3 regions of the Micromonospora sp. NPDC049679 genome follow, and region 3 is predicted to be linked to each of the others. Evidence: riboswitches for the same ligand, from Rfam matches in the RefSeq annotation. Region 3 holds a riboswitch; each other region holds the start of a gene.
What was found. A riboswitch is a leader RNA that binds a small molecule or an ion and turns the genes downstream of it on or off. The one in region 3 is predicted to bind cyclic di-AMP.

Region 1 (3,269 bases), on a different contig from region 3:
GAAGCCCGTCCCCAGCGTCGCGGTGATCGCCCCCAGCGTGCCGATGCTCGACAGCCGCCCGACCACCCGACCGGTGCGGCGCAGGTCGCCGAGCTGCAGCTTGACCACGAGCGGGGTGACCGCGGAGAGCAGCGCGGCCGGCACGAAGACGGCGAGCGCGGTGAGCAGCAGGATGCCGCCGGCCGCCCCGCCACGCAGCACCTCACCCGCGTACCGGACCAACGGCAGGGTGAGCGCCGTGGCGATGCCGGCGAGCACGAGCGCCGGGGCGAGCAGGGGCCGCGGATCGCGGCGGTCGGCGAGCCAGCCGCCGAACCAGGCGCCGTAGGCGATGGCGGAGAGCGCGACGCCGATCACCGCGCTGCTGGTCTGCAGCGTGACGCCGACGTACGGGCCGACGAGGCGCAGCGCCACGACCTCCAGCACCAGGACGGCGCCGCTGGCCAGGAAGACCAGCGCCGCAGCCAGCCCGTCGGGGAGCGGCCGGGCATCGACGACGTCCGCTTGTGGAGTTTCCATCGCTGCGATGGTACGCAGCCCGACGCCGGCGATCCGCGTTTACACCATCGACAGATGGACGTGGTTCGTGTGGTCGCCGGCCGGACTACCGCCGCCGCTGTACGAGCGCCATCCCGTGCCCGGCATCCAGATCTGGCGGTACCAGATCACGTAGAGCACCCCGAGCCGGCCGGCGTTCTTGATGTAGAAGGCGGCGAGGTTGTTGCCGTACTGGCGGTCGGAGCCAGCGGCGTCCACTTCCTCGAAGCCGTCCTCTGCCGCCGCGAAGTCGCAGGCCCGGCCCTTGGGGTGCTCACCACCGCCACCCGAGCGGAAACAGGAGACATGGTGGTCGAACCCGGCGGCCTGGGCCTGGCGCAACGCGTGCAGGGTGCGTGGGGTGAGGCAACCGGAGGTGGTCGGATCGTCGATGGTGCAGGACTCGCTCGGCCACGATCCGTCGGGGTTTCTCGGCGCCGGCTTGGCGAGCGGTGAGTTGGCGCTGACGAACCCCCCGGCCGCGGCGCCACCGACGGCGGCCAGTGCCCGCTCCGCGTCCTGCTTCTTCCGCGCGATGATCGTGACCTGTTTCTGCTGCTCCTTGACCTCGTTGTCGATCGCGGCCTTGGCCCGGGTGACCTGCTCGCGCGTCTCCGTGAGCAGGCGCATCTGCTGGTTCTGGCGCTGGGCCATCGTGTCCAGGCCGGCGGCCCGCTCGAGGAACGCGTCCGGCGAGGCGCTGTTGAGCAGCATGGAGACGGCGGAGAGCCGGCCGACCCGGTACGACTTGTCGGCCACCACACCCATCTCGGCGGTGACTGTCACCAGACGCTGCTCCACCTTCTCCAGCTCCAGCCTGAGCTCGAGCTGACGCTTCTTGGAGTTGTCCAGCTTGGCCTTGGCCTCGATGTGCCCCTTGGCCGCCGCTTCGAGCGCGGCGCGCAGACTCTGGCTGCCGCCCTCGTTGGGGGCGGGCTTGGGCGCCGCACCGGCGGTGACGGGCGCCGCGACGAGGAGCGCCACGGCGGTGAACAGCGCCGCGATCGGTGCCAGGGCCCGGCGCCGGGGAGAGCTCGTCTTGCCGACCAAAGCTGTTCCTTCCGTCGGCCGCCTACCGAGTCAGCTGACGGGTTCGGGACGTGGCGCTCCCTACCGCTGGCGCGGATTCACCCCACGGAGATGCTTCCCCGGATCGCCCGTGGACGATTTCGGCGGCGGCCCTCACCGGCGCCTGGGGGCACCGCCTGGCGAAGACCGGCGGTCAGCTTACCCGACCCGCCCGCCCTGTCGAGTCACCGCAGGGCCCCGCAATAGCACATGACGCGGCCGGCGGCCGCAGGACCCGCCGACAACGCCGTGACCCGACCACGCCGGGCGAACCTCACCGGTCGGGAAGCAACGTCTCGCTGACCGTCTGCCAGATCTCCTCGGTCGCCGCCACCAGCAGCCCGGACCGATCGTCCACCGGATCGTAGGGGCCGCCGTCGAAACGGCGGGCCGCGCCGCCCGCCTCCCGCACCAGCAGCGCCCCCGGCGCGTGGTCCCACGGCAGGGTGCGCCAGAAGAGGGCGAAGTGCTGGCGACCGGCGATGATGTCGAGGTATTCGCGCCCCGCGCAGTGCTGACCCGTGAGCACCTCGCCCAGCTCGGCGCTACCCGCCTCCGCTCCGGCCCGCAACCGCGTCGGCAGAAACCGGATCATCGCGGGGCCGCGCAGCACGCTCCGCGCGGGCTGCTCCGCCGCCGCCACGATCCGACGCCCGTCGAGGTACGCCCCCGCCCCGCGCTCGGCGACCGCCAGGCTCTCGGCGATCGGGTCGTAGATCCAGCTCGCCACCGGCGCGCCGGCGCGCAGCAGCGCCACCATCACCACGAACGGGGGGTGGCCGGCGGCGAAGTTCGCGGTGCCGTCGAGCGGATCGACAACCCAGACGTCGCCCGTACCGCGGAGCAGGTCGAGTCGGGTCGGGTCGGCGCCGACCCCCTCCTCCCCGACCACGACGGAGCCGGGGAGCAGCCGTCGCAGCCCGGCGGTGAGAAACTCCTCCGCCCGCCGGTCGGCGACGGTGACCAGGTCGCCGGGGGCCTTCTCACGCACGTCCGTCTCGGCCAGCCGGCGGTACATCGGCAGCACCGCCGTGGCGGCGGCTTCCCGGACCAGTGCGGCGACCTCGTCGATCATGCGGTCAGCCGCGCGGCGGCAGCTTCACCACGCTGACGAAGAACTCGTCGATCTGACGGATCACCGCGATGAACCGCTCGAAGTCGACCGGCTTGGTCACGTAGGCGTTGGCATGGAGCTGGTAGCTGCGCAGGATGTCCTCGTCGGCCTGAGAGGTGGTGAGCACCACGACCGGGATCCTGCCGAGCTTCTCGTCCTTCTTTATCTCGGCGAGCACCTCTCGCCCGTCGCGGCGCGGCAGGTTGAGGTCGAGGAGGATGAGGTCCGGCAGGACCACGTCCGCGTACTTCCCCTCACGGCGCAGGTAGGCCAGCGCCTCCGCGCCGTCGGACACCACGCTCAGCCGGTTGCGGACCTTGTGCTCCTCGAACGCCTCCTGCGTCATCAGCACGTCGCCGGGGTCGTCCTCGACCAGAAGAACCTCGATCGGACTCTGCCCGTCGACCGGTGCTGTCATGCCCGCATCTCCTTCACGCCACCGTCTCCTCAGCCTGGTCGGCCGCGGCGGCGGACGACTCCCGGCCGTTCTCTTCGTTGCGCGGCTCCGGGACCTCGGCGGTCCCTCGCTGCTCGGGCAGCACCGGGAGGG
Region 2 (3,269 bases), on a different contig from region 3:
ATCGACCTGCCCTTTCGGACGGTGGATGGAGACCAGCGGTGAGAGCGCTCTCTCGCCCGCCGCACTTGTATCACGCGGTGTAGGAAGGGGTTCAGATGTTTCTACCGTGCAAATCAGCCGCACGCCATGGCCGTGGAGCTTGATTTTTGGTGGTGTCAGGGCGAGCGCGGCCGGCGACCTGCTCCGCCGGCCGCGGGTTGTGGCGCAGCAGCGTCTGGACCAGGTTTCCGCTGCGCCGTACCTGCAGCTCCGGCCCATAGTCCTATTCGAGCGCCGCGACGCCCTCGGCCGCGTCTCCCTCGATCACCATCGGATCCGGTCGGCGGTCGCGTTCCGTTCCCGGAGGATATCGAGAAGCGTCCGAACTGGTCCTCCGATGTGTCCCTGCGCGCTGAAGTCACGGCCGGTCCTCAGATCGGACGACACCGAGCAGCCCTCACGGACAGGGACGCCGGATAAGGCGCGGGTCCTCGTGGCTGCGGTCGGCTTCTGTCAAGCGGCAAGAATGGGTTTCGCGGCGCTGAAAAGCAATTGGCGAACGCCAACGTGTCAGCTTCATAATGGATTATGGGCCATGGCTGAACGCGTGAGTCGTCGCGGTTCGGGCCGGCGCGGGTCGAGGTAGCCGCCTGTCGACTGTGATCGATGTAGACCGACGTCCCCGTCCATCCATGAATGAAGATCATCCCTGGTGGGATGCCTGCCGACGCGGGGTGTCGCCACGACCGTCGTTCACGGACTCCCTCGCACCGGCTGCGGCGTTCGGTCCGTACCGCGCAGTTCACGACTTCTCGTGCATTCCTGCGCCGAATATCCGTGCCACCGATCGCACCCGCAGATGGGGGGCTTTGCGGCGTCGGGGCAGGACCAGTAATGTCGGCTCGTCCGACCCGGTCGTTGGTCATCAAAGGATGACGCCGGATCGGGCCCGCTTAGTCGTGCTCGCACGAGCCGGGGACCCATTGCAATTGGGGTGAATCCGCGGGCCTTTGGCCTGTGGTAGGGCGATCCTCCCGCCCGAATCCGTCAGCTAACCCGGTACGCGGTATCGGAAGGAGACACATAACAGTGCAGCGCCGTCGAATGTGCCGTGGCACATCCCCCCAGTCCCCCCGCAGCGCGCTTCCCTCCTGGGCCGCCTCTTCCGCAGCGGGTTCGTGACGCTGGATCACTAGCCACGCCAACGGTTCGACGTTCGGCTGCGTGTTTCCCGGCATCCCGCTGAGTAAACCCGCCCCCCATTTCCGATGGGGCTGAGCGCCCTCCGCGTCGTGATCGCACCACCGACGCGGGGTCGACCGCTGACCTCTGGCTCACATCTCGCCGTTATTGGGACGCCGACTTCGAATCGGCACAGCAATGGAGCTTTGAGTGACCCCTCGACGTACCCGCAAGCAGTTCCGGCACGCCATCTCCCGCCGTGCTTTCCCGGTCGCCGCGTTGTCGGCCGCCCTTCTCGCCGCCGCCGCTACCGGCACCCTCCTGCTGAACGAGCCCGACCCCTCGTCCTCCGCGCACGATGCGTCGACCACGGCGGTCGTCGACATGGCGCTGGGCGGCGACTCCGGGCGTGGCGGCGACCGCGCCGACCGCGCGGCCCGTCCGCAGGCCGCCTCGCCGGCGCCCGCCGCGCCGAAGCCCCCGTCGCAGCGGGTGCTCGGCTACGACTTCCAGGAACAGCCCAACTTCTACTACTGCGGTCCGGCCGCCACCCGGAACGCCCTGACGGCACGTGGCTTCAAGCTGAGCCAGGACGAGGTGGCGAACAAGCTGGGGACCACGACCAGCGGCACCAACTCCGCCAACGACACCACCCGCGTGCTGAACAGCGTGATCGGCAGCGACGTCTACAAGACGCACGAGATCCCCGGTCCGGCGACCCCCGCGCAGATGGATCAGCTGCAGGCGGACGTCGTGCGCGCGGTCAGCGACGGGTACGCCGTCGTCGCCAACATCGACGGCAGCACGACGGACACGGACGGCGCCTGGCGCTCCTACCCGGGTGGCCACTACGTGACGATCGTCGGCTACAGCGACGACGGTCGGACCGTGAAGGTCGCCGATCCCGCGGGTATCGGTGGTGACGGCACCTACTGGGTGACCACGATCAACATGGCCAACTGGATGGCCGGGCACGGCTACTCCGCCTGAGCCCCCGACCGGGTGCCGGCGCTCTGCGCCGGCACCCGATCCGCACCTCGTTCGGCCGTGCAGGGCCAGCTCGTCGAGCTGGCCCTGCAGCGCATCCAGCTCCGCTTCGCGCTCGGCTTGATCTCGCTCCGCGCGGGCACGGGCGTCTCCTCCGGCGTCGGTGTGGCCGATTCGTCACCGCGTGCCGCCTGGCAGATGGAGATACCACCGCGCGCGCATCGCACACCGTCGCGCGCGTCGCCGGTTGACCAGCCGCTCGACCACCGTCTCGTGCGGTAGCAACCGACGTGCGGCGCGGTACGCCGAGCAGCGCGACATGAGCAGGATTTCCCGCGTCGGCTCCCCGAACTCATCATCGAGGAGACATGCAGGGTTGATGAGCTCATAATCGGCGACACCCCAGCGGCGTGGTCCGGTCCGGGGCGGCAGCGGTCGTCCGCTACGAGCCACGGGGAAGAGGCAGCTCGGCATGCGAACGCTTCTGATAGACAACTACGACTCGTTCACATACAACCTTTACCAACTCCTCGGCGAGGTCAACGGGGAGCCCCCGGTCGTGCTGCGCAACGACACCGACTGGGCGCAGGTGCCGATCGCGGAGTTCGACGCGGTCGTGATCTCTCCGGGGCCGGGTCGTCCCGAGCGTGTCCGCGACTTCGGCGTGAGCACCCGGGCGATCCGGGACAGCGGACTGCCGGTGCTCGGCGTCTGCCTCGGCCACCAGGGCATCTGTGACCTCCTCGGCGGGACCGTGGGGCCTGCCCCGGAGCCGGTGCACGGCCGGATCTCCGGCGTGCACCACACCGGTGTCGACATCTTCGCCGGGTTGCCCTCGCCGTTCTCGGTCGTTCGCTACCACTCGTTGGCCGTGACCGCGGTCCCGGACGAACTGGAGCCGATCGCCTGGAGCGAGGACGGAACCCTCATGGGCGTGCGGCACCGTACGCGACCGATCTGGGGCGTGCAGTTCCACCCCGAGTCGATCAGCAGCGAGTACGGCCGCGAGCTGCTCGCGAACTTCCGCGACCTGGCGATGGCGCAGCGCCCCCCGGGCGGCGCCGCCGCGGCCGGCAGCGCCGCGACCACCCCGGCTCGCCCGGCCGCTACCTCCGCCCGCC
Region 3 (3,269 bases):
GCCGGCGGGGCGGGTGGTCGCGTAGCTCCCGGCGCCGAGGGTGGCCGCGTCGGCCGGGCGCAGCGCGCCGAAGGTGAGGACGCCGGCCGCGAGCGCCACGATCGTGGTTGCCGCGAGCGCACGTCGTCGCGGGGCGACGTCGGTGCCGCGCGTGCGCGCACCGGCGTGGTGAGCGCCGCCGGGTACGACGCGACGGATGGAGAGCTTCATCGTTCCTCCGGTTCCGGGGTGCTGGCACGGCAGCGAGAAGATTTCGCATGCATTAACCAGTCGTTGCGTGGAGGTCACCAGAAGGGCTGGATCCTGTCAATATTCGGCGAGCATCTTTAACGGATCGCTCAGTCGCCCGAACGGGTGCATTGACATCGACGGCTGCCGGGGTATATAACTCCACCAGAGAGCGCTCTCACAGCATCGGAACGAGAGCCGACGTGGGTGGTCGGCCGATCACGTGGAGTGTGTGAAAGAGCGCTCTCTCGTCAGCGGAATCGGGCGGGAAACGCGATACCGTGCGGCTCTCCGCGCATTCCGCCATTACCGCGCGCCCCCATCCGCGCAACGCGAAATGATCGCTCTCATCAGCGCGATGAAGGCGATCATGAATGGTCGCGACGGGTCGCGGTGCTGCAGCGGGGATGCGACGCGCGTCTGCGTCGACGACGCGGCGTTCGACTCGACCCGCAGCGGCCGCTGAACACGATCGTGCGGCTGGTGCCACCCGTCCCGGGTGGCGCCAGCCGCACGATTCAGGTCAGTTCATCGACAGGTGCACGTGGTTCGTGTGGTCGCTGGAGGGGTCGCCGTTGCCGTTGTTGTAGGCGCGCCACCCGCTGCTCGGCAGCCAGATCCGCTTGAACCAGATCACGTAGAGCACGCCGAGCCGATCGGCGTTGTTGATGAAGTAGTTGGCGAGGTTGTTGCCGTACGTCCGGTCGCCGCCGCTCGCGACCCCGCCGAACCCGCCCGTCTGGGCCGCGAAGTCGCAGGCGCGACCGAGGGGGTGCTCGCCCGGGCCGCCGTCGTCGCGGAAGCAGGCGACGAAGCGCTCGAAGCCGGCGGCCTTCGCCTGACTCAACGCGTGTGCGGTGCGCGGCGTGAGGCAGCCGCCCGTCGTCGGGTCGTCGACGCTGCAGGACTCGCCCGGGAAGGAGCCGTCGGGATTGCGCCGGGCCGGCGCGGCGGACGCGGAGCCGCCGCTCACCCCGCCGGCGGCCTGTCCGCCGCCGGCCGCGGCGAGCGCCCGTTCGGCCTGCTCTTTGCGCTTCGCCATCACCGTGAGCTGCTTCTTCTGCTCCCCGACTTCCTTGTCGATCGCGGCCTTGGCGCGGGTCTCCTGGTCGCGCGTGGTGATCAGCGCATTCAGCTTGCTCTCCTCGCCGGCGGCAACGGCGCTCACCGTGGAGGCGCGGCTGACGAAGTCGTCGGGGGAGCCGCTGTTGAGCAGGGCGGAGACGGGACCGAGCCGACCGGTCCGGTAGACCTGGCCGGCGAGCGCGCCCACGGTCTCCGTGCGGACGACGAGCTCCGCCTCGACGGTCTTGAGGTGGGCGTCGAGCTCCTTCTGCCGCTTCATGGAGTTGTTGAGCGCCGCCTTGGCGTCCACGAAGCCCTTGCTCGCCGCGTTGAGTTGCTCACGCAGCTTGGGGGTGCCGCCTTCGTCGATGTCGCCGGGCGCCGCCCGGAGGCCGGCCGGCGCGGCGGCGGGCGGGGCCGCGGCGGCGGGTGAGCCGGTGACGGCGATCACCGCGAGGAGCGCCGCGAACGTCCGTCGTACGGGGGGCTTCAACGTCACATTCCAGTCCTTCCGTCAGCCGCCGGCCGGGTTAGCTGACGGGTTCGGGACGGAAGATCCCTACCGCTGACGCGGATGCACCCCACCTACGTGGTTCCCCGGCTCGCCCTTCGGCGATTAGGCGACGGCTCCCACCGGCGCCGGAGGGGCGCCGCCTGGCGGAAGCCGGTCCCGACACTACCGGCGGGCGCGGGTTCGGATCTGCGACGGTTGAGCCTTTTATACCGATAACTCGTGACATATGACGGCAGAAGATCGAGATGAGGTCACGAAATTTAAGCGGAAACTAATCACCAGTGGGCGGGGCCGCACGCGCCCGGCGCCGTCGCGGGCTCCACCTGCAACGTGGCGTGTTCGATCGCGAACTCGTCGTGCAGGGTGTCCCGGGCGGCCGCGAGCACGCTGGCCACCTCGGCGGCCGGCTCGATCGTGAGATGCGCCGAGGCGACGTCCATGCCCGAGGTGAGCGTCCAGACATGCAGGTCGTGCACATCGCAGACCCCCGGCAGCGCGGCGAGCCGGGCCTGCACCGCGGGCACCTCCAGGTGCTCGGGGGCCGCCTGCACGAGGATCCGTACGGCCGCCCGGGCGAGGCGCCAGGTGCGGGGGAGGATGAAGAGGCCGACGGAGACGGCGATGATCGGGTCCGCGTACCACCATCCCGTCGTGGCGATCACCACCGCGGCGACGATGACCCCGACCGACCCGAGCAGGTCGCCCAACACCTCGAGGTACGCGCCGCGCACGTTGATGCTCTCCCGGGCGCCGGGACGCAGTAGCGCGAAGGCCACCAGATTGGCGAGGAGTCCGCCGACCGCGACGGCGAGCATCGGCCCGGCGAGCACGTGCGGCGGGTGGTCGAACCGGCGTACCGCCTCGACCAGCACGTAGACGGCCACCCCGAAGAGCAGCACCGCGTTCGCCAGGGCGGCGAGCACCTCCAGGCGGTAGAGCCCGAAGGTCCGCTGGGGGTCCTGCGCCGCGCGCCGGGTCGCGGTGATCGCGGCGAGGGCCATGGCGATGCCGAGGACGTCGGTGAACATGTGGCCGGCGTCGGAGAGCAGGGCGAGCGAGCCGGTCGCCCACGCGGCGGCCGCCTCGACGACCATGAAGGTGGCGAGCACGGCAACAGCTCCCCAGAGCCGGCCGCGATGCCGCTCGCCGGCCCGCGCCGCCTGCGCGCCATGGTCATGACCTGCGCCCACGCTCGCCCTCCGTCACTCACCCGCCGGATCGGCCGCGGTCGGCCAAACCATGCTCACATTGCTATGTGTGCAACCAATGGTACCTACCGGGTTCGTCGAGCCTGATATGCCCGCCCGGCAACCGGGTCCGCGGCCTGGAATGGGACATCCGCGTCATCAGGTATACAGTGACGCGGATGGATGGCGCGTGCCCCGCGCCGTCAGTGGAAGCCCCCGACCTGCAAGGGATACCCACCGTGCTGACCGGTCCACGTGTCGCCCTCGTCCTGGCC

Region 1: it holds a riboswitch for cyclic di-AMP, as region 3 does, so the genes downstream of both, AB0J06_RS13605 (hypothetical protein) here and AB0J06_RS12880 (hypothetical protein) in region 3, are expected to answer to the same signal.
Region 2: it holds a riboswitch for cyclic di-AMP, as region 3 does, so the genes downstream of both, AB0J06_RS17740 (C39 family peptidase) here and AB0J06_RS12880 (hypothetical protein) in region 3, are expected to answer to the same signal.

The regions. Positions count from the first base shown of each region.
Region 1 covers NZ_JBFANZ010000017.1:53,771-57,039, reverse strand. Annotated here, with positions in the region: gene AB0J06_RS13610 (fused MFS/spermidine synthase) at 1-519, opposite strand, end outside; gene AB0J06_RS13605 (hypothetical protein) at 559-1,521, opposite strand; cyclic di-AMP (ydaO/yuaA leader) riboswitch at 1,591-1,722, opposite strand; gene AB0J06_RS13600 (inositol monophosphatase family protein) at 1,880-2,680, opposite strand; gene AB0J06_RS13595 (response regulator) at 2,685-3,137, opposite strand; gene AB0J06_RS13590 (ATP-binding protein) at 3,151-3,269, opposite strand, start outside.
Region 2 covers NZ_JBFANZ010000025.1:55,497-58,765, reverse strand. Annotated here, with positions in the region: cyclic di-AMP (ydaO/yuaA leader) riboswitch at 920-1,060, shown strand; gene AB0J06_RS17740 (C39 family peptidase) at 1,372-2,151, shown strand; gene AB0J06_RS17735 (hypothetical protein) at 2,209-2,430, shown strand; gene pabB (aminodeoxychorismate synthase component I) at 2,621-3,269, shown strand, end outside.
Region 3 covers NZ_JBFANZ010000016.1:18,758-22,026, reverse strand. Annotated here, with positions in the region: gene AB0J06_RS12885 (glycosyl hydrolase) at 1-210, opposite strand, end outside; gene AB0J06_RS12880 (hypothetical protein) at 752-1,792, opposite strand; cyclic di-AMP (ydaO/yuaA leader) riboswitch at 1,797-1,926, opposite strand; gene AB0J06_RS12875 (cation diffusion facilitator family transporter) at 2,083-2,997, opposite strand; gene AB0J06_RS12870 (superoxide dismutase) at 3,234-3,269, shown strand, end outside.